Regions from separate parts of the Bradyrhizobium sp. USDA3516 genome, predicted to be linked through region 1. Evidence: predicted binding sites of a transcription regulator. Region 1 holds the regulator's gene; each other region holds the start of a gene.

What was found. The regulator LexA, encoded in region 1, represses DNA repair genes until DNA is damaged. The targets are predictions, from matches to a motif close to TGTTCNNNNTGTGTTCNG.
Region 2: uvrA (excinuclease ABC subunit UvrA) is a predicted target of LexA. The motif match lies at 8,490-8,507, and genes of this name have one in related genera.
Region 3: recA (recombinase RecA) is a predicted target of LexA. The motif match lies at 7,201-7,218, and genes of this name have one in related genera.

What each region holds. Positions count from the first base shown of each region.
Region 1 is NZ_JBYGYN010000006.1:274,838-285,390, reverse strand. It holds gene AC24YW_RS20775 (alpha-hydroxy acid oxidase) at 1-233, shown strand, start outside; gene AC24YW_RS20770 (HAD family hydrolase) at 262-885, shown strand; gene AC24YW_RS20765 (hypothetical protein) at 1,043-1,246, shown strand; gene AC24YW_RS20760 (molybdopterin molybdotransferase MoeA) at 1,466-2,674, shown strand; gene lexA (transcriptional repressor LexA) at 2,850-3,551, shown strand; gene AC24YW_RS20750 (hypothetical protein) at 3,950-4,384, shown strand; gene AC24YW_RS20745 (GAF domain-containing protein) at 4,589-5,530, shown strand; gene AC24YW_RS20740 (ComEC/Rec2 family competence protein) at 5,537-7,816, opposite strand; gene AC24YW_RS20735 (DUF2171 domain-containing protein) at 7,913-8,146, opposite strand; gene AC24YW_RS20730 (nuclear transport factor 2 family protein) at 8,340-8,726, opposite strand; gene AC24YW_RS20725 (glutamine--tRNA ligase/YqeY domain fusion protein) at 8,737-10,413, opposite strand.
Region 2 is NZ_JBYGYN010000006.1:392,102-402,654, reverse strand. It holds gene AC24YW_RS21330 (peptidylprolyl isomerase) at 1-76, opposite strand, end outside; gene AC24YW_RS21325 (hypothetical protein) at 73-498, opposite strand; gene AC24YW_RS21320 (peptidylprolyl isomerase) at 507-1,070, opposite strand; gene coaD (pantetheine-phosphate adenylyltransferase) at 1,105-1,602, opposite strand; gene AC24YW_RS21310 (hypothetical protein) at 1,860-2,117, shown strand; gene gyrA (DNA gyrase subunit A) at 2,201-4,933, opposite strand; gene AC24YW_RS21300 (DUF2306 domain-containing protein) at 5,124-5,522, opposite strand; gene AC24YW_RS21295 (single-stranded DNA-binding protein) at 5,671-6,165, opposite strand; gene AC24YW_RS21290 (outer membrane protein) at 6,604-7,386, shown strand; gene AC24YW_RS21285 (outer membrane protein) at 7,626-8,324, shown strand; gene uvrA (excinuclease ABC subunit UvrA) at 8,603-10,553, shown strand, end outside.
Region 3 is NZ_JBYGYN010000004.1:61,704-72,256, reverse strand. It holds glycine riboswitch at 37-128, shown strand; gene gcvT (glycine cleavage system aminomethyltransferase GcvT) at 275-1,420, shown strand; gene gcvH (glycine cleavage system protein GcvH) at 1,431-1,799, shown strand; gene gcvP (aminomethyl-transferring glycine dehydrogenase) at 1,942-4,809, shown strand; gene AC24YW_RS14520 (hypothetical protein) at 4,943-5,407, opposite strand; gene AC24YW_RS14515 (hypothetical protein) at 5,459-5,938, opposite strand; gene recA (recombinase RecA) at 6,039-7,127, opposite strand; gene AC24YW_RS14505 (hypothetical protein) at 8,232-8,432, shown strand; gene AC24YW_RS14500 (hypothetical protein) at 8,587-8,757, shown strand; gene AC24YW_RS14495 (DUF2798 domain-containing protein) at 9,338-9,595, opposite strand; gene AC24YW_RS14490 (hypothetical protein) at 9,835-10,023, shown strand; gene AC24YW_RS14485 (hypothetical protein) at 10,065-10,319, opposite strand; gene AC24YW_RS14480 (hypothetical protein) at 10,418-10,553, opposite strand, start outside.

The DNA of each region.
Region 1 (10,553 bases):
ACCTCGTCGGCATCGGCCGGCTGCAATGCTGGGCGCTGGCGGCAGCCGGCGAAGCCGGCGTCGCGCGGATGCTGGAGTTGCTCGAAGACGAGGTGCTGCGCTGCCTCGGCCTTCTGGGCGCCACCTCATTCGCCGAGATCGACAAATCCTGCCTACATCCGGCGACCGCCACCAACGCGCCCAGCGTGTTCAGCGCGTTCCCGCTGTTCGATCACGAGCCCTATCGTTACTGACGCGCCACACTGACGTGAAAAGGACGCAATGACATCGCTCTCTCCCGGCAGCGCGGATGCGCTGCTGTTCGACCTCGGGCGCGTGGTGCTCGACATCGACTTTTCCAAGGCGATCGCCTGCTGGGCGGGACATGCCGGCTGCCAGCCCGAGGCCATCATCGCGCGCTATGTGCGTGACGAGGCCTACCGGTTGCACGAGATGGGCAAGATCAGCGATGCGGACTATTTCGCCTCGCTGCGGTCCTCGCTCGGGATCGGCATCTCGGATGCGCAATTCCTGGAAGGCTGGAACGCGATCTTCGCCGGCGAGATGCCTGATATCGCCGAGCTGCTGCCGCGCGCGGCGAAGCAGATGCCGCTCTACGCCTTCTCCAACACCAATCGGCCGCACGTCGACTATTTCTCAAAGGAATATGCCGATCTGCTCGGCCATTTCCGCGAGCTCTATCTGTCCTCCAGCATCGGCCTGCGCAAGCCGGATGCCGAGGCCTTCGACCATGTCGTCGCGGCGATCGGCGTGCCGGCCGAGCGCATCGTATTCTTCGATGACCTCGCCGAGAACATCGAGGGAGCACGGGCGCGCGGCTTGACCGCCGTGCATGTCACCTCGCCGCTCGATGTCGGGAACGCATTGAAGGCGCTGGGCATCTGAGCCGCGGACAGCCCGGAGCGCGATCACTCCCGGAACAAAATTTGCCGAAAATGTGGAACCCGCTCCCTTTGTGCATTTTTATACAGAGTTCCGGGAACGGAATACCACCTTTCGGACTCATGAGTCCGTTGGGGACTTCTACATTGGACTGATCGACGTGCTGGGCAAGACCTATCTCACCAAGCAGGCTTCTCTCCTGCTCGAATTCGCCAGAACCACCTCCGATTCTGACCTCTCCGCCAAGCTGATCAGCAAGGCCGCCGACCTGAAATCCCAGGCCGATCCGCTGCCCGACAAGGATCAGGGTCCCAAGCCGCCCGACGTCGCGGATTTCAGTCCCGGCGATCCGACGGAGCGTTGACCGATGCTGGCCGTGGCGCTCGTCATTGTCGTCCTGGCCATGGCGATCCTAGTTCCGGTCTATCTCGCCTTTCTCATCATGCCGCGGCGGAGTTGAGCTGACCTCCTCCACCCCGCGATCACGCAGGATAGATCATCCCCCGTGCTGCTTTGCCTCACGGCTGCACTCGGCTAGAACTCTCGCCGCCCATTGACTGATGTGCTCAGCAGGAGTTCGCCCGTGGCCCTGATGCCGGTTTCTGACGCGCTCGCCGCGGTGCTGGCCGGCGCAGAGCCGCTGGCTGAAGAGAAGGTTTCGCTCGACGAGGCCTATCATCGTGTGCTCGCCGGCGACATCGCGGCGCGGCGGACGCAGCCACCGGAGGCGATGTCGGCGATGGACGGCTATGCCGTGCGCGCGGCCGACGCGACGATCGATTCCAGGCTGACCGTCGTCGGCGAGGTGGCGGCGGGTCGGCCGTTCGCGGGACGCGTCGGCCCCGGCGAAGCCGTGCGGATCTTCACCGGCGGCGTCGTTCCCGACGGCGCCGATGCCGTCGTGATCCAGGAGGACACGGCTGCCGACGGCAAGCATGTCACGATCAAGGAAGCCGCCATTTTCGGCCGGCACATCCGCGCTGCAGGCATCGACTTCCGTGAAGGCGACGTGCTGCTGCGCAAGGGAATCCGTCTCACCGAGCGCGATCTCGCCCTCGCCGCCGGAATGAACCATCCACATCTCGCCGTCGTCCGCCGCCCGAGGGTCGCGATCCTCGCCACCGGCGACGAGCTCGTGATGCCGGGCACCGCGCCTGGTCCCGGCCAGATCGTCTATTCCAACGGCTATGCCCTGCACGCGCTCGCCCGCAGCGAGGGCGCCGAGACCATCGACCTCGGAATTGCCGCCGATACGCTGGAGGCGACCTCCGCCGGCATCCGCCGCGCGCGCGAGGGCGGCGCCGACATCCTGATCACGACCGGCGGCGCCTCGGTCGGTGACCACGATCTGGTCCAGCAGGCGCTCAAGGGCGAAGGCATCGCGATGGCGTTCTGGAAGATCGCGATCCGGCCCGGCAAGCCGATGATGCACGGGAGGCTCGGCCCGATGCGCGTGATCGGCCTGCCCGGCAATCCCGTGTCGTCATATGTCTGCGCCTTCCTGTTCATGGTGCCCTTGATTCGCGCTCTCGCGGGCCGTTCAGCGATTCATCATCAGCGCGAGCGCGCCGTGCTGGGCCGCGATGTCGCCGCCAACGACCAGCGCGAGGACTATCTGCGTGCGCGGCTGGAGGTGCGCGACGACGGCACGCGCGTCGCCCTTCCCGTCAGCCATCAGGACTCCTCCCTGCTTGCGAATCTCGCTGCGGCACAGGTACTTCTCGTGCGGGCTCCGTTCGCCCCCAAGGCCGAGGCCGGCACGCCTTGCGAGGTGCTGCGGCTCCCGGCCTGAGCTGCGAGCCACACGCATTCCGCGAGCTTGGCCGCGTTCACCGTAAATTAAGCAGTTGCGGAACACATATCGAACATATAGTGTCCGTTCATGATTTGTTTCGAGGATGTAGCGGCCTAGTGCCGACTTCATCGTGTCGGAATCGAACGACATCAACCGGGGGACTTTGGTCGAGATGTTGACGCGCAAACAATACGAGCTTCTGCGGTTCATCAGCGAGCGTCTGAAGGAAAGCGGCGTGCCGCCGTCCTTCGACGAGATGAAGGATGCGCTCGACCTGCGCTCGAAATCAGGCATCCATCGCCTGATCACTGCGCTCGAGGAGCGCGGCTTCATTCGCCGCCTGCCCAACCGTGCCCGTGCCATCGAGGTGATCAAGCTGCCCGAGCTCCAGGCCGCCGCCGGCAATCGCCGCGGCTTCACCCCGAGCGTCATCGAGGGCAATCTCGGCAAGGTGCGCGCGAGCTCCAGCCCGCCCGCGGACGAGGGCGAGCGTCCGGTCGCGGTGCCCGTGATGGGCCGCATCGCCGCCGGCACGCCGATCGAGGCGCTGCAGACCCGCAGCCACACCATCAGCGTACCGCCGGACATGCTCGGCTCGGGCGAGCACTACGCGCTCGAAGTGCGCGGCGATTCGATGGTCGAGGCCGGCATCCTCGACGGCGACATGGCGCTGATCCAGCGCAACGAGACTGCCAATACCGGCGACATCGTGGTGGCATTGATCGACGACGAGGAGGCCACGCTCAAGCGCTTCCGCCGCCGCGGCGCCTCGATCGCGCTCGAGCCCGCCAATGCCGCCTACGAGGTCCGCATTCTTCCGCCGAACCGCGTGAAGATACAGGGCAAGCTGATCGGGCTTTACCGGAAGTACTGATACGGGAAGTCTCAAGCGCCTCGCGCGCTTCGATCGGCATCGTCGATCCAGCATCGGAGCGGATGCTTGTTCGCTCCGGCCGGACGGTTTCTCTGGTTCTGCGCCGACTGTCCGGCCCTCTTCCCGCGCGACATCCGCCGCGCGACATCCGCCCATGCAGGCCCGCAGCCATTTCTGCTTCGCCGGCAGAGTCGTGCCGGCCGTGCCGATAGCTCCGGCCGAATGCAAGGACGCGAGGTTTGTTCCTATTGAATCCGGGAAAGATAATGTGATCGCGCGCTGCGGACGCGAGCCGCAGATTTGCCCATAACCGAGCAGAGCGTTGCAGGCTTCCACTCTGATAGAGGCCTGCGCCTCGAAAGAGACGCGGGTCGCTATTCCAGCATGAGGAGCACCCGATGTGTGACTACAGCCTGCATGCCGTCGCGACGCGCCCCGCCGAGGTCGGCGAGACGATCGTCACGACAACCTTCCGCGGCACCTCGACGCGCGGTTTCGCTTCCGAAGCCGATCTCTCCGTCGCGGTCTGTCTGCTGCCGGGGACGGAGCTCGCTTTCGCCGACAACGTCCGCTACGACAACCGCTGGATCTGGACGCGCACCGTGAACTCCCGCGTCGGCAAGTTCGGCAAGATCGACCCGCACATTCCCGATCGCCATCATGACGCGATCGAATTCCCCGACGGCAAGTACGTGCTGGTGACGCAGCTCGTCGAAGGCCAGCGCGCGACCGTGCTGCAATTGCCGGTGACGCAGCCAGCCCCCGAGCGCGAGCACAAGCCGCAGATCATCGCCGACACGCGGCCCACGATCACGCGCCTGCCGATCGGCTGACGCCCATCGGCCGAAAGGCCGAGCCCGGGATTGAAATTGCCGTCGCCGGCCGAGGCCGGCGAGCCCGGTGGGTTTGTGTTTCAGGACATTCGATCGGTAAGCCCGTCGCCGCACGAAGTTTGGGCCGTCCTGCCTGAATTTTGAACGTCCGCTCCGCAGCCAAATGACCGATGCTGTCGTGGTTCGAGGCGGCGGACACGCTCGATGAAGACCTTTATTCGCGTCGTTGAACTCTGGATACCCGACCGGACGCGCATGCGGCTGGAATTCGGCGGCGGCCTCTACGGTGAAGGGCTGTCCGCGTTCAAGGCCGTCAGCGAAGAGCTGCACTTCGGATACGACGAGGGACTTCCAGGCAAGGCCTGGGCCTGTGGTCACCCCGTCATCCTCACGAAATTCGCCAACTCCTATTTCAAGCGGACCGATCAGGCCGCTGCGGCCGGCCTCACCTGCGGCGTGGCGGTGCCGGTGTTCGCGGGCGAATTCCTGCAAGCCGTGCTGGTGCTGTTCTGCGGCGACGACGAGGCGCATGTCGGCGCGATCGAGCTCTGGCACAACGATCCTGATCTCTCGCACGAGATGGGGCTCGTCGATGGCTATTACGGCACGGCGGACATGTTCGAATTCAACTCCCGCCACACCAGATTTCCGCGCGGCTTCGGCCTGCCCGGACGCACCTGGAAGGCGGGCCTGCCGCTGATCATCAAGGACCTGCACGACGCCAAGAGCTTCCTGCGCTGGGAGGACGCCGCCAAGGTCGGGATCAATCTCGGCGTCGGCGTGCCCTACCGAACCGGCACCGACCAGACCTGGGTTCTGACATTCCTCTCCGCGCAGGCAACGCCGATTGCGCGACGCTTCGAGATCTGGGTCCCGAACGAGGCCCGTTCGGCGCTGGTCTTTCGCGCCGGCGATTGCAGCGCGCAGACCGACCTCGCCGCACGCTATGCGGCGCAGTCCATCGCCAAGGGGGAAGGCAGCATCGGCGGCGCCTGGGCCGTCGGCATGCCCGCGCTCAACGACGATCTCACCAGTGACGGCTCGATCGCCGGCTCCGAAGCCCGCGCAGCCGGGCTGAGCCGAATGGTGGCCCTGCCGGTCATCGGCAACGGAAGGCTTGACGCGGTGCTGGCCTGGTATTTGTGATCCGCGTCAATCGTCGGCCTGCAAGTCGGCCTCCGATGGCGTTGCGTCCCGGTTGCGGGGTACGGCCGCCTTCGGCACGAGGCTGCCGTCGAAATCCCCCTCGCCGGCGCCGGCCGGCAGCCAGGGACGGCTTGCTCCCCTCGCCCTCACCACCTGCACCGAAAACCCCTCTCCGCTGCGCGTCAGAGCCAGTGCGCCCTGACTGGCAAGACGGGCCCGATCGACCACCATCGCCGCGCAATCGGACGGCGCCGGCCGCGCCGTCACCACCAGCGCGGCGCGGCTGCAATCATCGGCCAGCGCGTCGATGCGCGTCGCTAGCGCGATGAGCCGTCCGTCCGCGAGCGGCGCCACGCAGCCGGACTCGTCGCACGACACCCCGCTCGCCAATGAGGCGTTGCCGGCATCGCGCGGATCGGCATCGGCAGCCAACCACTCTTTCAGCAGGAAGCTGTCCTTGCCGGCGCGGATCACATGCAGGCGCCCATCCCCGCCCCGGACCGCGACGCTCGCACCATCCCCGGCAATCAGGATGTCGGGCTGCCGCACCGACAGTCCCCAGAGGATCGCTGCCAGCAGCACGAGGGCGCCGGACCAGCGCAAGGGCGTGCGCAACAGGCCCATAACAATGAGCCCGAGGCTCGCCGCGACCAGCGGCGCGATCCCGAAGGCAGGAATGCGGCCGACCGCGCCCGGCAGGGCCGCCACCCAGCGCGCGACCAGGACCATCCACTCGATGCCGATTCCCATCAACCACCAGAACACGCCGTCGAGCCCGAAGGGCGCCGCGAGCAGTCCGAGCAGCCCGGCCGGCATCACAAGCGCCGAGACCACCGGCATGGCGCCGAGGTTGGCGAGCACGCCGTATGGGGTCACGCGATGGAAGTGGAAGGCGGCGTATGGCGTGGTCGCGAGCCCCGCGATCAGCGAGGCCAGGAACAGCATCGCGATCTCGCGGCCGCCCCACAGCGCGATCCGCGCCGTCGCGGAATGATCGGGCGAGGCGAGCAGGTTCGGCATGCCGATCTGTACCAGGGCCACCAGCCCAAGCGTTGCCGCAAACGACATTTGGAAGCTCGGATGCACCAATGCCTCCGGCGCGACCGCGAGCACGATCAGCGCCGCCACCGCCAGCGTGCGGAAGGTGATGGCGCGGCGGTCGACCATCACGGCGATCAGCACCACCGCCGTCATGAAGAACGATCTTTGCGTCGCGACCTCCGCGCCCGACAGCAACAGGTAGAACGCGGCCGCCACCAGCGCCGCGGCCGCCGACCATTTCTTGATGGCAAAGCCGGCCGCCAGCCCCGGGATCAGGGCCAGCAGCGCGCGCACCGCGAAGAAGACGACGCCGGCGACGACCGCCATGTGATAGCCGGAGATCGACAGCACATGGCCGAGGCCCGAGACGAACATGGCATCGTTCACGGGCGCGGTGATCGCATCGCGCCGCCCCGTGAGCAGCGCCGTTGCGATCGCCCGGTTGTCGCCTTCGAGGGTAGCGCGGATGCGCGCATCGATCGCATCGCGCAGGTCTTGCATGAAGGCGGCATAGCGCAGCCGCAGGCCGCCGGCACCCGGCGGCGTGGACGCCGTGATCGCGCCCATCACGAAGCCGGAGGCGCCGATGCCCTGGAAGAACATGTCGCGCGAGAAATCATAGCTGCCGGGGCGCACCGGCGAGATCGGCGGCATCAGCCGCGCCTTCAATTGCACGAAGCTGCCGACCTCCGGCGCCGTGCCCTTGCGAACCGAGAGGCGAACGCGCTCGAGCTTGACCTCGCTGCGCTGCGCCTCCATCGCGCTGACGCGCAGCACGAAGCGATCGGTACGCTCACGGATGTCGCGCGCTTCGACGAAGCCCGACAGCGACACCGAATAGAGCGGCTTGGCCAGCACGGGATGAGCGATGCGCGCCGTCTTCCAGGTCGCCATCGCAAAGCCGGCGGCGAGCGCCGCGAGCATGATGGCAGGCGCAAACAGCCGGCTCCGCCGCAATAGCACCGCACCGAGCATCAGCGCGACGGCCGTCGCGGCAACCACAGACAGCACCGGCTCATGATCGGCGGAGAAATAAAGCGCAATGCCGCCGCCGAAGGCGACCGGCACCCACGGCAACAACCGGCCAGGCCCGGCCTCGGCACGCGCCCATTGGCGCACCGTTTCGACGATGGCCGGCCAGATGCCAAGGCCCGTCGGCGCAAAGCCGCCGGTCGGGGTAGCGCGGCCGACCGGCCACGTCCCCGCAACTCCCTGGGAGCGTCCTGGCCGCCCCGGCTCCACCATTCCCCTGCACCTTACGATACGCGACGGTTGCGGAGGCTACCGGACCGTGCGGCTGCGCGAATAGCGGTACAGATCGGGAACGAGCGATGGAGCGGTCTACTTTTCCTCTTCCATGGTCACGGCAACGTCCGCCTTGGCGGACAGCCGCACCTTGTTGCCTTCGACATCGGCAACGAGGCCCTTGTCGATAAAATGATGATGGCCCTTGTGGCTGCCCACGCCGCTGTCCTTCTTGGTCAGCTTGATACGGTTGCCTTCGACGCGATCGACCGTGCCGATGTGGACGCCGTCGGCGCCGATCACTTCCATATGCTCTGCGATGTTCTGCATGGCGGAATCCTTGTTTGGAGCCACCTCAACGCTCGGAGAGAGCTTCGGTTCGTATCCTTCCGTCATTTTGGGGCGCGCCACTTGGCGCGAGCTATGATGCGCAATTTGCGCATCTGAGAATCCATAACCACGAACTGGAGTTATGGATTCCGGGCTTGGCCCTTCGGGCCATTACGGAATGACAAAAGCGCCATCAGATCAGCGGCGCCTGCGACGAGGCGTGGTGATTGACGATCTTCCAGTCGCCGTCCTCGCGGATGATGACCCAGCTCATCTTGACGACGAGATCGTCCCGCTCGCCGGCGAGATCGAACGTGATGGTCGCGGCCATGTTGATCAGATCAGGACCTGCCTGCGCGGCGTTGACGTCGGAGAAGGTCGCGCTCGGTCTGCGCCAGCGCGGCAGGCCGTTGAAATAGTCGGCAACGCCCTTCCGGCCGCGATAGAGCTTCGGGTTGGAGCCGAAGAAGAACGCGTTCCTCGCATAGAGCGAGGACAGCGCGGCCGCATCGAGTACAGAGAAGCCGGCGCACCATTTCGCGATGATGGCGGAAACGATGGTGTCGGCCTCGTCGCTCATGCGCTTTGCCTCAGCCCTTCGCGACTTCTTTCGCGAACGTGTCGCGCAGGCCGATGGTGCGCGAGAACACCGGCTTGCCGGGCGTCGAGTCCTTGTCGCGCACGAAATAGCCCTGGCGCTCGAACTGCATCGGCTCGGTCGCATTGCTCTCCGCGACGGACGCCTCGACCCGCGCCTCAGTGAGGATCTCCAGCGAGTTCGGATTGAGATCGGCCGCGAAATTCGAAGCATCCGGGCTGGGACTAGCGAACAGCTGGTTGTAGATGCGGATCTCCGCCGGCTTGGATGCCGCCGCCGGCAGCCAGTGCATGGTCGCCTTGACCTTGCGGCCGTCGGGCGCGTTGCCGCCCTTGGTCGCGGGATCATAGGTGCAGCGCAGCTCCACCACCTCGCCCTTGTCGTTCTTGATCACGCCGGTGCACTTGACGAAATAGGCGTAGCGCAGCCGCACCTCGTTGCCCGGCGACAGGCGGAAGAACTTCTTCGGCGGATCCTCCATGAAGTCATCCTGCTCGATATAGAGCTCGCGGCCGAACGTGATCTTCCGCGTGCCGGCGCTAGCGTCGTCGGGATGGTTGATCGCCTCGAGCTCCTCGGTCTGCCCTTCCGGATAATTTTCGATCACGACCTTCAGCGGCTTCAACACCGCCATGCGCCGCTGCGCCGTGCGGTTCAGCTCTTCGCGGATGCAGAACTCCAGCATGCCGACATCGACGACGCTGTTGGCCTTGGCGACGCCGATGCGCTTGACGAACTCGCGAAGGGCCGCCGGCGGCACGCCGCGCCGGCGCATGCCCGCCATGGTCGGCATGCGCGGATCGTCCCAGCCCGCGACATGGCCGTCGCGCACGAGCTGGGTCAGCACGCGCTTGGACAAGAGCGTGTAGGTCAGGTTCAGCCGCGCGAATTCGTACTGATGCGGCTGTGAGGGCACCGGCAGCTTCTCGATGAACCAGTCGTAGAGCGGCCGGTGGTCCTCGAATTCCAGCGTGCAGATCGAATGGGTGATGCCTTCGATGGCGTCCGACTGGCCGTGGGCATAGTCATAGCTCGGATAGATGCACCATGCGTTACCGGTGCGCGGATGGTGCGCATGCAGGATGCGGTACAACACGGGATCGCGCAGGTTGATGTTGCCCGCGGCCATGTCGATCTTGGCCCGCAGCACGCGCGCGCCGTTGGGGAATTCGCCCGCCTTCATGCGGCGGAACAGGTCGAGATTCTCCTCCACGGAGCGTTCGCGGAACGGCGAATTCTTGCCGGGCTCCGTCAACGTGCCGCGCGAGAGGCGGATCTCCTCCTGGGTCTGGTCGTCGACATAAGCAAGGCCGTCGCGGATCAGCTGCTCCGCCCAATCGTACAGGCGATCGAAATAGTCCGAAGCGAAGAACAGGTTCTTGCCCCAGTCGAAGCCGAGCCAGCGCACGTCGGCCTGGATGGAATCGATATATTCCTGCTCTTCCTTGACCGGATTGGTGTCGTCGAAGCGCAGGTGGCAGCGACCCGGAAACTCCTGGGCGATGCCGAAGTTGAGTGCGATCGACTTGGCATGGCCGATATGCAGATAGCCGTTCGGCTCCGGCGGGAACCGGGTCACGATCTCCTTGTATTTGCCCTGGTCGAGGTCGGCCTGGATGATGTCACGAATGAAATCGCGCCCAACCTCAGCTGCCACCGGTTCTGTCATTTCCGAAAATCCTGTAGCGAAATCAGCGGTCCTTCTGCCAAATTCGCGTGGCCGCGCCAAGAGCTTAAGCTGGGCACACCAGGTCCGCCGTCGCCCTTTAGTTATGTCCCGTTCCTGCTATACACCACCGCCTTCCAATG
Region 2 (10,553 bases), 120 kb from region 1:
CGAGGTCTGGGCGCATCTCGATGGTGACGGGGCCCTGCGTGGTCTCGAGGATCAGGGTGTTTTCGGTGACGCTCATGCTCGTCTCTCTTGCGTTGGGGGTGAAGTCTTGTCGGGTGACGTCTTGCGGCTACGGAACTGGATCGCGAACGGACGTCCCGCGGCGGCGCCGGCCATTGCATCGGTAAATGGCACCGGCGTGCAGCGTTGCAACGCATCCATCACCGCGATCCGGTATTGCAGCCGGTCCTTGTCGGAGGCCTCCGCGGATTCATAGGTAATCCTCGGATGGCCCAGAATGTTTCCGGCCCGGTTAAAGCTCACCAGGACGGTGATGTCGAGTGGCCGGGCCCTCGCCGGCGACGGCGGTCTCCAGCAGGTGTGAAGGTGCCGGAAGATGTCCTGGATCGTGTCGACCTCCGCGGCCTCCACGGCCGCATGGGAGGTGCCGAGCAGCAGGACCGCGGCAACCAGCACGATCCTGCCACCGCGGCGCGCCATGGCCGCGCCTATTTGATGTCGGAGGCGACCTGCACCTTCACCATTTTGTCGGGATCGGTGACGGAGCCGCCGGGCGAGCCGGGGGGCGCCTTCTTGAGCTTGTCGACGACATCCATGCCCTGCACCACCTCGCCGATCACGGTGTACTGGCCGTCGAGGCTGCCGCCGTCGGCGAACATGATGAAGAACTGCGAGTTGGCGCTGTCGACGCTGTCGCCGCGCCGGGCCATGCCGACGATGCCGCGGGCAAAATGCACCTTGGAGAATTCCTGCTTCAGGTTCGGGTATTTCGAGCCGCCGGTGCCGTTGCCGTTCTGGCCGTCGCCGGTCTGCGCCATGAAGCCGTCCATGACGCGGTGGAACGGCACGTTGTTGTAGAAGCCCTCGCGCGCGAGCTGCTTGATGCGTTCGGCATGCTGCGGCGCGATGTCGGTCCTGAGCTTGATGACGATGCGGCCCTTGGTGCTGTCGATGACGATGGCGTTTGCCTTGTCGAGATTTGCCGGCAATTGCTGCGCCACCGCCGGCACCGCGAACAGAAGCGCGGCAAGAACTGCGAAAATTCGGATCATGACAACTCCGGATCAGAGAGAAGAGGAAGCGCCGTTATCCGGCGAATTTGGCCTTGAGCTGGGCCGCGACCTGCGGCGGGACGAAGGCCGAGACGTCTCCGCCCATGCCGGCGATCTGGCGCACCAAAGTGGCGGTGATCGGGCGGACCATGGGAGAGGCCGGCAGGAAGACCGTATGCACCTCGGCAGCCATGGCCTCGTTCATGCCGGCGAGCTGCATCTCGTAATCGAGGTCGGTGCCGTCGCGCAGGCCCCGGATCATGATGGTCGCGCCGTGCTTGCGCGCCGCGGTGACCGACAGATCGTCAAACGTCGTCGCCTCGAGCACACAGCCGGCCTGGGCCGCGATCGGACCACAGACATCATGAAGCATCTCGAGCCGCTCTTCTGTCGAGAACAGCGGCTTCTTGCCGGGGTGCACCCCGATCGCGACCACGAGCCTGTCGCACAGCGCCGCGCTGTGCCGGACCACGTCCAGATGGCCGTTGGTGATGGGATCGAAGGAACCGGGATAAAAGGCGATACGCGGCATGGCTCCCTCCTACCGCGCCCGGCCCCGCCCGGCAAGCCAGACGGGTTCCCTGGTCATTTCCAGCAAAGTAACCCGTCGGCGTCGGCCACGGCCGGTTTGTTTCGTCCTGAGGGCGCCCCACGAAACATTGGGGCACCGCGATGAAACCATTTCCCGCATCGGCGAAGACGTCCGGAAACTGGCCATGGTTACTAATCCAACCAACGAACACCGGGCCGCTTACTGGGCGTAGGCGGCAGCATCACAGGGGACCGTCAATGATCAAAGCTCTCTCAGCGATCGCTATCTCTGCGTTTATGGCCGCGGCCCTCACCCTCCTGCCCGGCTTTGCCCCGACCGTCGAAGCCAGCGTGCCGCAGCCGCTGGCCAAGAGCGACCGGCTCGATATCCGCACCGTCGGCCGTGACTGCTCGCAGCAGGCCTGGCCGAATTTCGAGGCGTCCTGCCTGCGCCGCGCCGGCAGCAAGGCCAATGTCCGCGAGGCGCGCCTCGTGACCGCCGACCGCACGCCGTAGTCGGGGCTGTCAGACCGGCGAATGGTCAGAGGCGAATAGCGAATATGGAGCGGCAACGCCTACGCTGCTCACTATTCGCCTCCCTACTCCCCGTTCGTCCCGTTCCCGTTCTCGGCCTCTTCGGTGATGTGCTCGACCGACACCACGTGCTCGTCCTCGGCGGTATCGAACACGATCACGCCTTGCGTCGAGCGGCCGGCGATGCGGATGCCTTCGACCGGGCAGCGGATCAGCTGGCCCTTGTCGGTCACCAGCATGATCTGATCGGCATCCTCCACCGGGAACGACGCGACCAGGTTGCCGTTGCGGTTGTTGACGCTCATGGCGACGATGCCTTTGCCGCCGCGGCCGGTGGTGCGGTACTCGTAGGACGAGGTCCGCTTGCCATAGCCGTTGACGGAGACGGTGAGCACGACCTGCTCCTGCGCCGACATCTCCACATAGCGCTCCTGCGGGAGCTGGAAGCTGCCCGAAATCTCCTCGGCCTCGGCATCGGCCGGCGCCTCTTCCGCGGCGGCCTCGCCCGCAACCGCGCGTCGCATCTTCAAATAGGCCGAACGCTCGTCCGAGCTGGTGTCGACGTGGCGCAGGATCGCCAGCGAAATCACCTTGTCGCCTTCGCCGAGCGCGATCCCGCGCACGCCCATCGAGGTGCGCCCGGTGAACACGCGCACGTCGGTGACGGGGAAGCGGATGCACTGGCCGCCGGCCGCGGTCAGCAGTACGTCGTCGCGCTCGGTGCAGATCTGCACGTCGACGATCGCCTCGTTGTCGTCGAGCTTCATGGCGATGATGCCGGAGCGGCGGACGTCGACGAAGTCGGACAGCTTGTTGCGGCGGACGTTGCCGCCCGTGGTCGCGAACATCACGTCGAGCTGGCCCCAGGTCGATTCATCTTCGGGCAGCGGCATGATGGTGGTGATGCGCTCGCCCTGCTCCAGCGGCAGGATGTTGATCAGCGCCTTGCCGCGCGCGTTCGGCGCCGCCATCGGCAGCCGCCAGACCTTTTCCTTGTAGACTTGGCCGCGCGAGGAGAAGAACAGCACCGGCGTATGGGTCGAGGCGACAAAGAGCCGGCTGACGAAGTCCTCGTCGCGGGTCTGCATGCCCGAGCGGCCCTTGCCGCCGCGGCGCTGGGCGCGATAGGCCGACAGCGGCACGCGCTTGACGTAGCCGGCATGCGAGACCGTGACCACCATGTCCTCGCGCTGGATCAGGTCCTCGTCCTCGACCTCGCCCTCCTGCTCCATGATCACGGTGCGGCGCGGCGTGGCAAACTCCGCCTTCACCTCGGCAAGCTCGGTCTTGATGATGTCGAGGATGCGGGCGCGCGAGCGCAGGATCTCGAGATACTCGCCGATCTCGCCGGCGAGTTTCGACAGCTCGCCGCCGATCTCGTCGCGGCCGAGCGCGGTGAGGCGTGCCAGACGCAGCTCGAGGATGGCCCTGGCCTGGTCCAGGGACAGGCGGATCGTGCCGTCCTCGTTGATGCGGTGGCGCGGGTCGTCGATCAGCGTGATGATGTCCTCGACGTCGCGCGCCGGCCAGTCGCGCGTCATCAGGGTATCGCGCGCGGCGGCGGGTGTCGGTGAGGTCCGGATCACCTTGATGATCTCGTCGATATTGGCAACGGCGATGGCGAGGCCGACCTGCTCATGCGCCCGTTCGCGCGCCTTGCGCAGCTTGTACTTGGTCCGGCGCGTGACGACCTGTTCGCGGAAGCCGACGAAGATCGTCAGCATGTCCTTCAGGTTCATCGTCTGCGGACGGCCGCTATCCAGCGCGACGGCGTTGACGCCGAAAGAAGTCTGCAGCGGCGTGAATTTGTAGAGCTGGTTCAGCACGACGTCGGGCACGGCGTCGCGCTTGAGCTCGACGACGACGCGATACCCGTCACGATCGGACTCGTCCCGCAGATCCGAGATGCCCTCGATCTTCTTTTCCTTGTAGAGCTCGGCGATGCGCTCGACCATCGTCGCCTTGTTCACCTGATACGGGATCTCGGTGATGACGATCGCCTCGCGCTCCTTGCGGATGGTCTCGAACGTGACCTTGCCGCGCATCACGATGGAGCCGCGGCCGAGATGATAGGCGCTGCGGATGCCCTGGCGTCCGAGGATGATGCCGCCGGTCGGGAAATCCGGGCCCGGGATGATGTTGTTGAGTTCGTCGATCGTCAGCGACGGGTTGTCGATCAGCGCGATGCATCCGTCGATGACCTCGCCGAGATTGTGCGGCGGGATGTTGGTCGCCATGCCGACGGCAATGCCGCCGGCACCGTTGACCAGCAGGTTCGGGAACCGCGCCGGCAGGACCACCGGCTCCTTCTCCGAACCGTCGTAATTGTCCTGGAAGTCGACGGTGTCGCCGTCGATGTCCTCGAGCAGCTTCAGCGCGATCTTGGTCAGGCGGGATTCGGTGTAGCGCATGGCCGCCGCCGGATCGCCGTCGACCGAGCCGAAATTGCCCTGCCCGTCCACCAGCAGCGCGCGCATCGAGAAGTCCTGAGCCATGCGCACCAGCGCGTCATAAATCGCCTGGTCGCCATGCGGGTGATATTTACCCATGACGTCACCGACGATACCGGCGGACTTCTTGTGCTTCTTGTCGGGCGTGAAGCCCTGCTCGTTCATCGAGAACAGGATGCGGCGATGCACCGGCTTGAGGCCGTCGCGCGCATCGGGCAGCGCGCGCGATACGATCACGCTCATGGCGTAATCGAGGTAGGACTTCTTCATCTCGTCGAGGATGGAGACGGGGCGAATGTCCGAGGGTTGCGCCGGCTGGTCGCCGGGCTTGTTGTCGTCGTCAGCCAAGGGGGAATCCGGTGAGTTTTTGTCTGGGAATCATATAGCGCATCGCACCCCTGATAACCACCCTTGGCGGGCCTCAGGAAGCGCTTTTTCCGTTCGTTTTTTCATGGACTTACCGCCACGACTGGAAGTTATTTCCGGACCGCTTTTGGGGGTCGGCGCTCCTGCGCCGGAGAGTGAATTTCGCCCCTGCTCAAGGTCCGAAAACCGCCGCGTGCATGAGCCGGCCGGGCATGAAGGTGAACAGCCCGGCAATGACGAGTGCGCCGAAGAAGATCGAGGCCATCGTGATCTTGTGGCGGCGAACATTGTGAGCTCTTGCAGCCATCACCCCAAGCACGAGCATCGCCAAAGAGAAGATCGAGAGCAGATGGATCGGGCTCCATGGACCGACCAGACGGATCTCGTGGATCCAAAACGAGCTGAGCGCCACGACGAGCATCAGCGCCACCCAGACCCAGCCCAGAGTCCGATGCGGAAGGGTGCCTTTGGGGGCGATGAACTGAACAATCCCGAGGACGAATGCAGCCATTGCGGCGAAGGCATGCAGCGGGATCGCCGGCGCAGCAGCAAGAAGCGGTCCAAGACTCATGCAGCAGCCCCCGATCGGCAGCGGCTCGCCGTCTGACGCACAACATGAGGCAAGCTCAGAAAATCAAGCTTTGCCCGTTGATTGACGAGAAATCCAAGCGCGGCACGCGAGCACACCGCTGCAAAGGACGAGCGCCCGCTGGTTGGCCTCAGAACGGGATATCGTCATCCATGTCGCTGTTGCGGCCGCCGCCGGCGGCAACGGGACGGCGCGGTGCGCTGCTGACGGGGCCGGAGGAGCCGAAATCGCCGCCCGGCTCGTCGCCGAAGCTGCCGCCTCCGCCGCCACCTCCGCGACCATCCAGCATCGTCAGCGTCGAGTTGAAGCCCTGCAGCACGACCTCGGTCGAGTATTTCTCGACGCCGCTCTGGTCGGTGTACTTGCGGGTCTGGAGCGCGCCTTCGACGTAAACCTTTGCGCCCTTCTTCAGATATTGTTCGACGATCTTGCACAGCGGCTCGGAGAAGATCACCACGCGATGCCACTCGGTCTTCTCTTTGCGCTCGCCGGTGTTCTTGTCGCGCCAGGTCTCCGAGGTCGCGATGCTCAAATTCGCGATCGGCCGCCCGTCCTGGGTGCGGCGGATTTCGGGATCCTTGCCGAGATTTCCAACCAGAATGACCTTGTTGACGCTTCCCGCCATCGCCGCTCTCCACTCCGAATGCCACTGAATTTCAAAAGGGCGAATCCGCTGCCCGCGTTCCTCCGCGCCCGCTAGGGCGACCCTATACGCTTGCGCGCACCGATCAGCCTGCCACTGCCAGGGTTATCCCCACATATAGCATCGCCTTCCATTTTGTTCCAGATTTGTTCCTCGCCGCAATGGGGCAACGATTCTGGCCCATTGCCAAAATAATGAGCGCACTCCAATGGAACTTTTTTGGGTTCCCGTGAACGAGGAAAACCGATTAAAATTCAGTAAGTTGTTCCATTTCATTTGGGCGGCAAGTGTGGCATTCCGGAGACGGACTCTGCCCTTTCCTTAGGCTACCTTTGCCTCGGAATTGATTCATACGAGCGTCGCATCTGGTCAGCCGCTTCGGGGACTTCATGAAGCGGACGAAACTTTGGGGAGACTGCAATGAATAAGATTCTGTTTGGTGCAATCAGTGCAATGGCTTTGGGGCTATCGGCTCCGGCAGGCGCGGCGGACATGGCCGCGCGTCCCTACACCAAGGCTCCGGCTCCGGCCGTCGCGGCGGTTTACGACTGGAGCGGCTTCTACATCGGCATCAACGGCGGCGGCGGCACCAGCCGCAAGTGCTGGGACTTCGTCACGCCAGCCACGGGCGTTCTGGTGGCTGAAGGCTGTCACAATGCGACCGGCGGCACGGTCGGTGGCCAGATCGGCTATCGCTGGCAGTCGGCCAATTGGGTGTTCGGCCTCGAGGGCCAGGGCAACTGGGCTGACTTCTCGGGTGACAACGTCAGCACCCTCTTCCCTGGAACCCCTTTGGTCACTGGTAGTCGTAACCGCTCCCACATCGATGCTTTTGGCCTGATCACGGGCCAGGTGGGCTACGCCTGGAACAACGTGCTGCTCTATGTGAAGGGCGGCGGCGCCGTGGTCGGAGACAAGTACGACGTCTATGCCGCGGCCGGCACGCCGGGCGCCGGCGCGCTGCTGGCGTCGGCTCGGGAGACCCGCTGGGGCGGCAGCGTTGGCGCCGGCCTGGAATTCGGATTTGCTCCGAACTGGACGCTCGGCGTCGAGTACAACCATATCTTCCTCGGCGACCGCACGATCACCTTCACGACGCCTGCGGGCGGTTTCTTCGGGAGCGATCGCATCCGCCAAGACGTCGACATGGGTCTGGTGCGCTTGAACTATCGCTTCGGCGGCCCGCTGGTCGCGAGGTACTGATATCCCTCTGATCTTGCGAGCGAATGGAGGGCCGGCCCCAGCGCCGGCCCTTCTTTTTTTGCGCCCCGATTCCCGGACGCAAATAAGCCAGTTACCATCACCTTTTCGGCTGTTGTGGCTTTTCGGAGACACAACTTGCGGCTTTGCTGGTGTAGAGACACGTCAGTTGGGCCGTCGAGTCCGATACCCTTCCGTGACGGAAGGCAACAACAGAAACTGGGACTGGGATTAAGTTGAAAATGAAAAAGGTTTTGTTGGCTTCGGCCTGTTTGTTCGCTCTTGCGGCCCCCGCTTCGGCTGCTGATCTCGCGGCTCGCCCGTACACCAAGGCTCCCCCGCCTGTCGCCGCGGTGTACAACTGGACCGGCTTCTACCTCGGTATCGTCGGCGGCGGCGCCTGGGAAAACAGCTCTGGCGACCCGCGCATGCAGGGCGGATTCGTCGGCGGCACCGCCGGCTACAACTGGCAGGCCTCCAACGTCGTGTTCGGTATCGAAGCTGACGGCGCTTGGGCTGACGTGAACGCCTCGGCGACCGTCCCAGGTCTCTTCGGCGGCGCCGTCCTTCCCGTGACCACCACCTCGCGCATCGACGCGCTGGGCACCGTGCGTGGCCGCATCGGCTGGCTCGCTTCCCCGAGCGTCCTGCTGTACGCCACGGGTGGTTACGCCTGGATCGACAACAAGATCACCGTCAGCTCCCCGATCGCAAGCATCTCCGACAGCAAGTGGCATTCGGGATGGACCGTTGGTGCGGGTGTCGAGGCCTTCTTCGCTCCGCAGTGGTCGGTCAAGGGCGAGTACCTCTATCGCAGCCTCGGCGGCGAGACCTACTTCTCCGGCATCGGCCTTCCGGTCAACACCGGCACCCTCGACCTCCACACCGTGCAGGTCGGCGTGAACTATCACTTCGGCGGCCCGGTCGTCGCGAAGTACTGAGCTTCGTCTCTGACGCACCCCGCGTTACGAAAGGCCGGCCTCGTGCCGGCCTTTTTGGTTTGGCTTGCGCGTTCCCGGAGCGGTTCCGAACGCTCCTGCTGCCAGATCCCGCCAGCACGCCAACAATCCGTTGACGATTCGCAAGTCCCACTGGAAATCCGCCGCCGTTCTTCCTACGTTCGCTGCCATACCCATCGGCGCCGATCCCGGTTCCGGGCGATGCGTGCCTTGACGTTGGCGCGATCGCGCACCTTTGGGCTTCCTTGAGGGCAACTCGGATGGATGAAGTGATCAAGGCGAAGCGCCAACAACAGAACGCGGGCTCGAGCCTGCGCGCAATTACGATCCGCGGCGCGCGCGAGCACAACCTCAAGAACATCGACGTCGAGATTCCCCGCGACAAGCTGGTGGTGTTCACTGGCCTCTCCGGCTCCGGCAAATCCTCGCTCGCCTTCGACACCATCTATGCCGAGGGCCAGCGCCGCTACGTCGAATCGCTATCGGCCTATGCGCGCCAGTTCCTGGAGATGATGCAGAAGCCCGACGTCGACCAGATCGACGGCCTCTCGCCGGCAATCTCGATCGAGCAGAAAACGACGTCGAAGAACCCGCGCTCCACGGTCGGCACCGTCACCGAGATCTACGACTACATGCGCCTCTTGTGGGCTCGCGTCGGCGTGCCCTATTCGCCGGCCACGGGCCTGCCGATCGAGAGCCAGACCGTCTCGCAGATGGTCGACCGCGTGCTGGCGCTGCCCGAGGGCACCCGCCTCTATCTGCTCGCCCCCGTCGTGCGCGGCCGCAAGGGCGAGTACAGGAAGGAGCTCGCCGAATGGCTCAAGAAGGGCTTTCAGCGCGTCAAGATCGACGGCACCTTCCATGAGCTGGCGGAAGCGCCCAGCCTCGACAAAAAATTTCCGCACGACATCGACGTGGTCGTCGACCGCATCGTGGTGCGTGCCGACATCGGCCAGCGCCTCGCCGAGAGCTTCGAGACCGCGCTGAAGCTCGCCGAAGGCCTCGCCGTCGTCGAGTTCGCCGATGCGCCCGCGGCTTCTGCGCCTGCGGAGGAAAAGAAGAAAACGGCAAAAATCCACGACAAGAGCGGGCCCGAGCGCATCCTGTTCTCGGAAAAGTTCGCCTGCCCGGTCTCCGGCTTCACCATCCCCGAGATCGAGCCGCGCCTGTTCTCTTTCAACAATCCCTACGGCGCCTGCCCCGCCTGCGGCGGCCTCGGTGTCGAGCAGCATGTCGACGAGGACCTCGTCATCCCCGAGAAGGACCTGACGCTGCGCAAGGGCGCGATCGCGCCCTGGGCCAAGTCGTCATCGCCCTATTACGTGCAGACGCTGACCGCGCTCGGCAAGCACTACAAGTTCACGCTCGACACCAAGTGGAAGGACTTGCCGAAGAAGACGCAGAACGCGATCCTCTACGGCTCGGGCGAGGACGAGATCAAGTTCTCCTACGAGGACGGGGTGCGCTCCTACGACACCAAGAAGCCGTTCGAAGGCGTCATCACCAACATCAACCGCCGCTATCGCGAGACCGAGAGCGAATGGGCGCGCGAAGAGCTGGCGAAGTATTTCCACGACGTCCCCTGCGAGGGCTGCAAGGGCTTTCGACTCAAGCCCGAGGCGCTCTCCGTCAAGGTCGGCGGCAAGCACATCGGCGAAATCTCGGAGCTGTCCGTGAAGGGCGCCGGCGCATGGTTCGAGACCGTGCCGGAGGCGCTGAACGCCCAGCAGAACGAGATTGCGGGTCGTATCCTGAAAGAGATCCGCGAGCGCCTCACCTTCCTGCTCGACGTCGGCCTCAACTATCTGACGCTGTCCCGCTCCTCCGGCACGCTGTCCGGCGGCGAGAGCCAGCGCATTCGCCTCGCCTCGCAAATCGGCTCGGGGCTGACGGGCGTGCTCTACGTGCTGGACGAGCCTTCGATCGGCCTGCACCAGCGCGACAACGCCCGCCTGCTCGACACCCTCAAGAGACTTCGCGACCTCGGCAACACCGTGGTCGTGGTCGAGCATGACGAGGATGCCATCCGCCTCGCCGACTACGTGCTCGACATCGGCCCCGGCGCCGGCATGCATGGCGGCAACATCGTCGCCGAAGGCACGCCCGCCGAGATCATGCGCAACCCGAAATCGCTGACCGGCAAGTACCTGACCGGCGAGCTCGAGGTCGAGGTGCCGGAACGGCGCCCGCCGAACCATCGCCGCACCATCA
Region 3 (10,553 bases), on a different contig from region 1:
CTTGGCTCCGCTGTGGTCTCTACCCATCTGTATCGTACGGCCACGTCGGGAGAGACCGGCTACCTGGTAGCCGGCGCCGAAGGAGCAACCGCCCCGGAAACTCTCAGGCAAAAGGACCGCGTGGCTTTGACAGCATCTGGAAAGAGGCGCCGACGGGTTTAAGACCCGGACAGCGTCCGCCGACGGGATAATACTCTCAGGCACAGCGACAGATGGGGCTTCGACTGGTGTCCATCGGGGAATCCTCCCCGGGGAACCGCCGAGGGCCCTCAAGATGCTAGCGCACGACCAAGACTCCCTGAAACGTACCCCCCTTTACGACCTCCATGTGTCCTTAGGGGGCAAGATGGTGCCGTTCGCGGGCTACGACATGCCCGTGCAGTACCCCGCGGGCGTGCTGAAAGAGCACCTTCATACCCGCACCAAGGCGGGCCTGTTCGACGTCTCCCACATGGGTCAGCTCGCGCTCCGGCCGAAATCCGGGACGGTCGAGGACGCCGCCCGCGCGCTGGAGCGGCTTGTGCCGCAGGACATCGTGGCGATCGCCGCGGGGCGGCAGCGCTATGCCCAGTTCACCAATGACGACGGCGGCATTCTCGACGACCTCATGGTCGCCAATTTCGGCGATCACCTGTTCCTGGTCGTCAACGCCGCCTGCAAGGCCGCGGACGAGGCGCATCTGCGCGCCAATTTGTCCGACGCCTGCGTGATCGACCAGCTTGCCGACCGCGCGCTGATCGCGCTGCAGGGTCCGAAGGCGGAAGCTGTGCTGGCGAAATTCTGTGCAGAGGCGCCTGGCATGAAGTTTATGGACGCCGGCCCGCATGAGGTCGCGGGCATCAAGTGCTTCGTCTCGCGCTCCGGCTACACCGGCGAGGACGGCTTCGAGATCTCGGTTCCGTCGGGCGATGCCGAACGGCTCGCAAAAATACTGCTGGCAGATCCCGACGTGCTCCCGATTGGCCTCGGGGCCCGCGACAGCCTGCGGCTGGAAGCCGGGCTCTGCCTGTACGGCCACGACATCGACACTGCGACCACGCCGGTCGAGGCCGCGCTGGAATGGTCGGTGCAGAAGAGCCGCCGTAGCGGCGGTGCACGCGCTGGCGGTTTCCCCGGCGCAAAGACGATCCTCGCTCATTTCGACCAAGGCGCATCCCGCCGCCGCGTCGGCCTACGCGCGCTGGGCCGCGCGCCGGTGCGCGAGGGCGCGCTGCTGTTTGCGAATGAGGCGGGCGGCGAGCCGATCGGACAAGTCACCTCGGGCGGTTTCGGCCCCAGCCTGAATGCGCCGGTTGCCATGGGCTACGTGCCCACCGCGTCGAGCGCGCTTGGCACAACACTCTTCGCCGAGGTGCGCGGCCAGCGACTGCCCTTGCAGGTCGCCGCCATGCCCTTCGTGAAAAACACCTACAAACGCTGAGGACGAGACAATGACCACGACGCTGTACACTTCCGACCATGAATGGCTCGCCATCGACGGCGATGTCGCGACCGTCGGCATTACCGATTACGCGCAGCAGCAGCTCGGTGACGTCGTGTTCGTCGAGCTGCCCAAGGTCGGCCGGAGCTTGAAGAAGGCCGAAGCCGCCGCCGTCGTCGAGTCGGTCAAGGCCGCCTCCGACGTCTACGCGCCCGTGACCGGCGAAGTGCTCGAGACCAACGCCGAGCTCGCGGCCGAGCCGGCGCTGGTGAACTCGGATGCGCAAGGCAAGGCCTGGTTCTTCAAGATCAGGATGACCGACAGAAGCGAGCTCGGCGGCCTCATGGATGAAGCCGCCTACAAGGCGCATACGGCGTGAGATGACACGCGATCTTTCCACGGTCGTCATGGCCGGGCTTGTCCCGGCCATCCACGGCCTTGTCACGGGACGAAGAACGTGGATGCCCGGGACAAGCCCGGGCATGACGGCGAAGATAGAAGCCTTTTAGCGAGGACCCATGATGACCGCGCACCGCAAGTCCAACGGCGACACCGCCACCTCTTTCGTCCGCCGCCACATCGGCCCCTCCCCGCGCGACGTTACCGCGATGCTGGAGGCGGTCGGCGCCAAGAGCGTCGACGCGCTGATGGCGGAGACGCTGCCGGCATCGATCCGGCAGGCCGCCCCGCTCGATCTCGGCAAGCCGCTCAGCGAGACCGAGGCGATCGCGCACATGGCCGAGCTTGCAGGCCAGAACCAGGTCTTCACCTCGCTGATCGGCCAAGGCTATTCCGGCACGATCCTGCCCGCGGTGATCCAGCGCAACATCCTGGAGAGCCCGGCCTGGTACACGGCCTATACGCCCTATCAGCCCGAGATCAGCCAGGGCCGGCTGGAGGCGCTGCTTAACTTCCAGACCATGATCTGCGACCTCACCGGGCTCGACGTTGCCAACGCCTCGCTGCTCGATGAAGCCACCGCGGCGGCCGAAGCCATGGCGCTGGCCGAGCGCCACTCGCAGGTCAAGGCCAAGGCCTTCTTCGTCGACAAGGACGTGCATCCGCAGACGCTTGCGGTGATGCGCACCCGCGCCGAGCCACTGGGCTGGACTCTCGTCGTCGGCGATCCCCTCACCGATCTCGACAAGGCCGACGTGCTCGGCGCGCTGCTGCAATACCCCGGTTCTTCCGGTGCGTTGCGCGACCTCAGGCCCGCGATCGCGGCGCTGAAGGCCAAGGGCGCGCTCGCGATTCTCGCCGCCGACCTGCTGGCGCTGACGCTGCTCGCCTCGCCCGGCGAGCTCGGCGCCGACATTGCCATCGGCTCGGCGCAGCGCTTCGGCGTGCCGATGGGCTATGGCGGCCCGCATGCCGCCTATATGGCCGTGCGCGATGCGCTGAAGCGCTCGCTGCCCGGCCGCATCGTCGGCCTCTCCGTGGATTCGCGCGGAATGCCGGCCTATCGCCTCGCGCTGCAGACCCGCGAGCAGCACATCCGCCGCGAGAAGGCGACCTCCAACATCTGCACCGCGCAGGTGCTGCTCGCCGTGATCGCCTCGATGTATGCGGTCTATCACGGCCCCGATGGCCTGACGCAGATCGCACGCAACGTGCATCGCCGTGCCGCCGTGCTCGCGGCCGGCTTGCGCAAGCTCGGCTTTGCGCTCGCCAGCGAAAACTTCTTCGACACGCTCAGCGTCGAGGCCGGCGGCAAGCGCGAGGAGATCGTCGCGCGCGCTTTGGCCGAGAAGATCAATCTCGGCATCGGTGATGCCGCGCTTCGCATCGCGCTCGACGAGACCACGACGCCGGCGACGGTCGAAGCGGTCTGGCGCGCCTTCGGCGGCACGCTCGCCTATGCCGAGATCGAGGCCGAGACGCGCGAGGCGCTGCCGGACGCATTGAAGCGCGCCACGGCGTTCCTGACCCATCCCGTGTTCCATGCGCATCGCTCGGAGACCGAGATGCTGCGCTACATGCGCAAGCTCAGTGACCGCGACCTCGCGCTCGACCGCGCCATGATCCCGCTGGGATCCTGCACCATGAAGCTGAACGCGACCACCGAGATGATGCCGCTGACCTGGCCGGAATTCGGCTCGCTGCACCCGTTCGCCCCGCGCGAGCAGGCACGCGGCTATCACGCGCTGTTCGCACGGCTGGAAAAATGGCTGTGCGACATCACCGGCTATGACGCGATCTCGCTGCAGCCGAACTCGGGCGCACAGGGCGAATACGCCGGGCTGCTCGCGATCCGGGGCTATCATGCGGCGCGCGGGCAAAGCCATCGCAGGATCTGCCTGATCCCCTCCTCCGCCCACGGCACCAATCCGGCCTCGGCTGCGATGGTCGGGATGGACGTCGTGGTGGTCGCTTGCGAGAAGAACGGCGACGTCGACGTCAATGACCTCCGCGCCAAGGCCGAGAAGCATGCGAACGACCTCGCCGCAATCATGATCACCTATCCCTCGACCCACGGCGTGTTCGAGGAGCACATTCGCGAGATCTGCGACATCGTCCACTCCCATGGCGGCCAGGTGTATCTGGACGGCGCCAACCTCAATGCCCAGGTCGGCCTCTCGCGCCCTGGCGATTACGGCGCCGATGTCAGCCATCTCAATTTGCACAAGACCTTCTGCATTCCGCATGGCGGCGGCGGCCCCGGCATGGGTCCGATCGGCGTCAAGGCGCATCTCGCGCCCTTCCTGCCCGGCCATCCCGCCACCAAGGCCGATGCTCCGGTCGGCCCGGTCTCGGCCGCGCCGTTCGGGTCGGCGTCGATCCTCACGATCTCCTACATCTACATCCTGATGATGGGCGGCGAAGGCCTGAAGCGCGCCACCGAGATCGCGATCCTCAACGCCAATTACATCGCAGCGCGCCTCGATCCGCATTTCCCCGTGCTCTACAAGAACGCGAAGGGCCGCGTCGCCCATGAGTGCATCGTCGATCCCCGTCCGCTGAAGACGACCAGCGGCGTCACCGTCGACGACATCGCAAAACGCCTGATCGATTACGGTTTCCACGCCCCGACCATGAGCTTCCCGGTGCCGGGCACGCTGATGATCGAGCCGACCGAGTCGGAGTCGAAAGCCGAGCTGGACCGTTTTTGCGATGCCATGATCGCGATCCGGAAGGAGATCGCGGAGGTCGAGGCCGGCCGCTTCAAGATCGAGGCTTCGCCCTTGCGCCACGCCCCGCACACCGTGCACGACATCGCCGACGACGATTGGAAGCGCGCCTACACCCGCAGCGAAGGCTGCTTCCCCGCCGGCGTCTCGCGCACCGACAAATACTGGAGCCCCGTGGGGCGCGTCGACAACGTCTACGGCGACCGCAACCTGGTGTGCTCCTGTCCGCCGGTGAGCGATTACGCGGAAGCTGCGGAGTAAAGACGCGACGGGACGTCTCGTAGCCTCGTAGGGTGGGCAAAGCGCAAGCGTGCCCACCACCTCTCGCGAAGTTGGAAGATGGTGGGCACGGCGCAAGTGCGCCTTTGCCCACCCTACAACACCGAATGCGCCGCTAGGGCGCAATCAACAACCGGCTTTCGCGATCCCACCGCCACAACCGGTCATAGGTGAGAAGCGTGCCGCCCCACCAACGTCGAATCGGATTGTGGCGACGGAAATCTTCGCGGCCTTCCAGAACCGCTTTGCCAAATTCAGTCAGCGACAACCGGCTCCGACGATAGGCGGCGCTGCGACCTCGCGCATCGTGCGGGGCGAGCGTCGCGAGTTTCGGATCGAGACCTGCGACCGCCGGCATCGGGCCCGACGCAAGCCCTTCGAGCAACGGACCCAGCTCCCACTGGTCGAACACGCGCGTTTCGAGCAGCCCGCCCGGCTGAAACAGTTCTTTTGTACGGTTGTGCCCCCTTGCAATCAGCTCGATAAGCCGCGCCTCCGTCGCGCCCAATCCAGTGATTGGCGACGGCAGTTCAGCTAGCAATGCTTCCAGAGCCGGCTTCAGGAAAGGTAGCCTGGGCAAATCCCTTGTCAGCAACCCAAAGCAAAGTTCAGGCGTCGGCGCCCGATACGCTTACCAGGCCATGTTGGCTATCTCGAAGTCGCACTCTGCGATCTCCGATTCCCGCACCGTACGATCGCGAAGTTGCGGGCCGTCCGCTTCGCGCAGATCGAAATTGACCCGTCGCAGTCTCAGACAATCGGTGATCGATGGATGGGACCGCAGATAGTCCAGGATCCAGATCAATTGCAATTGACTGTTAGGCTCAGGGTCGAACCACAGCTCGATGAGCTCGACGCCATAGGTCTCGCAAAACCGAACCAGGCCAGTCTCCTTGTGCGCGAGACCGGTCTGAGGCAACCGGCCAACAAGATCGGACCACCGCACCTCGGGATCGCCCCTGTAATAGCCTCCCGTAAGATAGTCCTCGAGGTGGTGCGACGTAGGCAACGGCCCGCAAACGAACCGAAAGATCAACGGGACGACCATGTCAGCACGACCGGCGTGGGCAAGACCGACGCCGGAGGAACTGGTCAGGATCACACGCTTCATCGTCGACGCACCCTCACGCAAAAACGAAACGGGCACCGAAGACGTCGGCAACTCAACGTCCTCAGTGCCCGCTCCTCGCGAAAACTTTCCGCGGAAAGGCTTACTCGTCCGCCGGCTCCTCGCCGTCGGCGTCGCGCTCGGGCGTGCCGGCGAGGATCTGCTCGGCGATCAGGCCGGAATTCTGGCGGATCGCGGTCTCGATCTTGGCGGTGATGTCGGGGTTGCCCTTCAGGAACGCCTTGGCGTTCTCGCGGCCCTGGCCGAGGCGCTGGCTGTCATAGGAGAACCAGGCGCCGGACTTCTCGACGATGCCGGCCTTGACGCCGAGATCGAGGATCTCGCCCATCTTGGAGACGCCCTCGCCATACATGATGTCGAACTCGACCTGCTTGAACGGCGGGGCCAGCTTGTTCTTGACCACCTTGACGCGCGTGGTGTTGCCGACCACCTCGTCGCGCTCCTTGATCGCGCCGATGCGGCGGATGTCGAGACGGACGGAGGCGTAGAATTTCAGCGCATTGCCGCCGGTGGTGGTCTCCGGCGAGCCGTACATCACGCCGATCTTCATGCGGATCTGGTTGATGAAGATCACCATGGTGTTGGACTTGTTGATGGAGGCGGTCAGCTTGCGCAGCGCCTGGCTCATCAACCGCGCTTGAAGTCCCGGCAGCGCATCGCCCATCTCGCCCTCGAGCTCGGCCTTCGGCACCAGCGCCGCGACCGAATCGATCACCATCACGTCGACCGCACCCGAACGCACCAGCGTGTCGCAGATTTCCAGCGCCTGCTCGCCGGTGTCGGGCTGCGAGATCAGCAGTTCGTCGATGTTGACGCCGAGCTTGCGGGCATAGACCGGATCGAGCGCGTGCTCGGCGTCGATGAAGGCGCAGATGCCGCCCTTCTTCTGCGCTTCCGCCACCGTATGCAGCGCCAGCGTGGTCTTGCCGGAGGATTCCGGCCCGTAGATCTCGACGATGCGTCCCTTGGGCAGGCCGCCGATGCCGAGCGCGATATCGAGCCCGAGCGAGCCGGAGGACACCGCCTCGATGTCCATGGAGCGGTCGTTCTTGCCGAGCTTCATCACCGAGCCCTTGCCGAACTGCCGCTCGATCTGGGAGAGCGCGGCGGCCAGAGCTTTACTCTTGTCCATGGAGGATCCTTCGACGATACGCAGGGCAGTTGCGGACATTGGGTCGTGCTCCTTATGGCGAGGATTCGCGTGAGGGACAAACGGTTGCGAGGCAGCTCGGCGATAAAAGCAATGTACTCTATTTGTTCTAGGTTCGCAATATGTTCTTTCGCGGATTTTGGTACTGTCCGTATTTGACCCCAAGTGTCCGAATTTGATTTTCGCCTTGTCCTAATTCGCTTTTGATATGGGAACTGATTGTCCACTTTGGTACTTAGGAACCTCGCGCCGCAACGAGGTGAGTCGTGTCCGAGACAAGGGAAGCTGAGCCATCGTCGCCCCGGCCCCCGCAGCCGGGACCACCATGTCCGAAGTGCAAAATGCCTTCGCGCTACACCACGTCCATCCTTGACATTAAGCAGGATCGATTGGTGCCGATCTATCGGTGCTACGAATGCCGCGAAGAGGTTTGGATGTAAGGCCGCCTCAGTTGGCGACCTCTCCGTCGGGTGGGGCGAGTCTCAGCCGCTCAATTTCGTCCGCGAGAAACAAGTCGGGCTGTGCAGGCGGGAAGGCTTGTCAAAATAGTGTCTCAAAGAACCTCCATTGCCCGTTCGGTGTGGCTCTTAGCAGGGTAGTGACTGCGGTACATGCGGATTACCCACGTCTTCCGTTAAGAATTGGAAGTGCTTCCGCTCTCGCCGCTTCGTTACTGGGTCCGTTGGATTCTTCGCAGGCGTCCTAATTAGGCCAGTACCCGGATTGTCTTTCCAATTTGGTCACGACACCCACGGACTGGCCCCGCCAACTTCATCGAACCATGGCGGAGCCTCCCCCGTTATCCGGCCATGCACCGCCTATGGTATTTCGTGGCCTTCCTCGCCGTCACCGTAACCTCGTTCGGTGCCTTGGTGGCTTTTGACAGGTTCCTGGGATGACCGGAGGTCGCCGGGATCGGTGGCCTCTGTGGTTGAAGTCGCCCCGGGGTCTGACAGACCAGCCATGCCGGATCGTCAGGCAGCCGCATCGCCCTGCGTGCACAACTGAACAGACGCGGATCCATTTCCGGATCCTAATGCATCGTCACCGCGCGGACCGTGACCCCCATCGGTGATGAGACCGCTCAGCTCGCGCTCCCGCCTCCTCGCACGGAAAAAGCGCGCCATGTTCAAGCGACGACGTTTCAAGCAGCAACTGACCCTTCAGGACCGGCTCTCGGCATGGGTGACGCAGGTCCGCGAGCAGGCCTCCAGGCTTCCGCCCGGGCCGGAGCGGGACGCGCTGCTGAAGAAGGCCCGTCAGGCCGACGTTGCCAATCATCTGAACGATTGGGCCAAATCGCCGGAGCTTCAGCCACCGAAATAACCGGGCCTGCCCCGATTCCTCGAAGCGAACATGACCACATCAACGACGCGCGGTCGGCGCGCCGTCATGTTTCCGTAATCCTGCTGCACCGAACCTTTTGGCGGTCTCGGGCCTTCTGTGGGGATGGGACCGCAACTTCTGGGGATCTCTGGTCATGACGAACAACGACACGCACCACGATACGCTGAGGCGAAAGCCGCTGCTGGAGGCCGCGCACGAGGAGATGGTGAAGTTCGAGCGCAAGGAGAACGAGTTCCGCAAGAAGGATCGCGAAGAGCGCGCCGCCGAGCTCCATCTGCCGCTGAACGAGATCAAGGTTCATTAGGCGCTGCGCGGACCGGCGCCGGAGCGGCGCCGCGCGACCGCGGATGCGCAAGGTATCTAAATACTACTACTAACCCGTTGGCGAAGCGAGGAAATTGCCAAGCCCCCTACTGTGCATGGGGTTGTTTTGCCACTTTTTGAAAGGCAGGTCGCGCCGGCGCCATCGTGGGACGACCCGGCACGCCAGGTTCTGTCTGCAGCAGCGCTCTTCTACAGCACGGCCAGCAGAACCAGGCCTATCACCAGCACGACGAAGCCAGCCGCCGTCGCGGCGGCGAATGACCGCTCTACGTTATCCATATGATGCCACCCCGTTTCCGGTGCGCCACGTTTCCCCCATGGCTGCGCCGAACGGATGAAAATCTTGCCGACGGGTGTGTCCGCAGTGGTGCGGACGGATGTCGAAATTGGGACCGGTACGGGGCCTGTCTGCGGCCTTTCGCTCGCGCGCCTGCCGGCGGTCCGCCCCGTCAGGCTGTCGTCAGCTCACGCAGCTATGGTCGCCCGGCTATGGTGTTGCAGCCCAGCACCCAGCCTCCAACAACTCTCACCCCGCCTGGCTCTGCCCCGGCGGGGTTTTTTCATGCCTGCCGGCCGGCCCGGGACTCCCGCTCCTCGCGGGTCAGGCGCAGCGAGACCGCGCGAATCGCGGGCGCCGCCAGCAGCACGACCGGCAGCATCGCGGCCCATGCGATCAGCCAGGACACCATCCAGTGCCGCACGAAGAGCATCGGGCTGCCGGCGGGAAAGCTCGCAACTCCCGCCGCGATCAGAGAGGTCAGCCCGGACTGGATGATGCCGAAGACGAAGTGCGAGTAGCGGCGGGGAATACCGAGCATGAAGCGCCCATCCTTGCTTGCCGGGATCAGCAAGCAAGGCACATGCCGTCAGGCTGAAGCGGAACCTGCGCGGGTTGGAACTGCGCTGTGGGACCGCTGGATGCACCCCGGCCGGAGCGCAGGAACTTTGTTCATGGTCGGAGAACCACGGAGGCCGCGGGCGACGTTTTTCTTGTCTGCGGAATATTGCGACGACCAGCTTGTTTGAAGGCACGAGGGGTGAATCGTGGGAGGTGACCATGAATCACAGGGGCGTCGAGTTCACCATCACCAAGACGGCGGTTCCCGGAATCTGGCACTGGCAGTTCCGCATCGGCGAGAAGATCAAGACCGGCCAGACCGAGACCAGGATCGACCTGCTGGCGATCCGGCGCGTGCAGCTGCGCATCGACCGCGAGCTGAAGGCGATCGAGCGCAAGACGGCCTGAACCGCTTCGCGCTCATGCGCCAAAGCGCGGCAAAGAACGCGTCAGTCCGCGCTGGGCAGCCGCCGCATGGTGAATTCGATATCGCCGCCGGGTAATTCGCGCCAGGTCTCGACCTCGCTCATATAGCCGGCCTTGGGATAGCGGGCGAAGAAGGCCTGCGCCCGTTCCCGCGCCGCCGCGCGCGGCAGCGTGAAGGTCTCGCGCAGATAGCCGTCGCCAGCGGGCTGGCCGGGCTTGCCGGCCGTCTTGCGCCGGCGCGCCATCCGCTCGGCGAGATCCCGCGGACGATCGGCCATGTCCTGCCTTCCTTGACGCACTACGCTACGGACAATGTAGGGCGCCGGCCGGACCAAGAGGAGTCCTTCCGAGGAGCGTTGTGGCTCCCCGGAACGGGTCAGTTGGCGGCCGTCCCGCTCTTGGTCTTCTTCGGCGCACTGGTTGCGGCCGACGCCTTCGGCGCCGCCGGCTGCTTCGGCTGTTCGGCGCGCATGCCCCCCCAGGGATCGCTGGATGCCTTGGAATCCGGAATC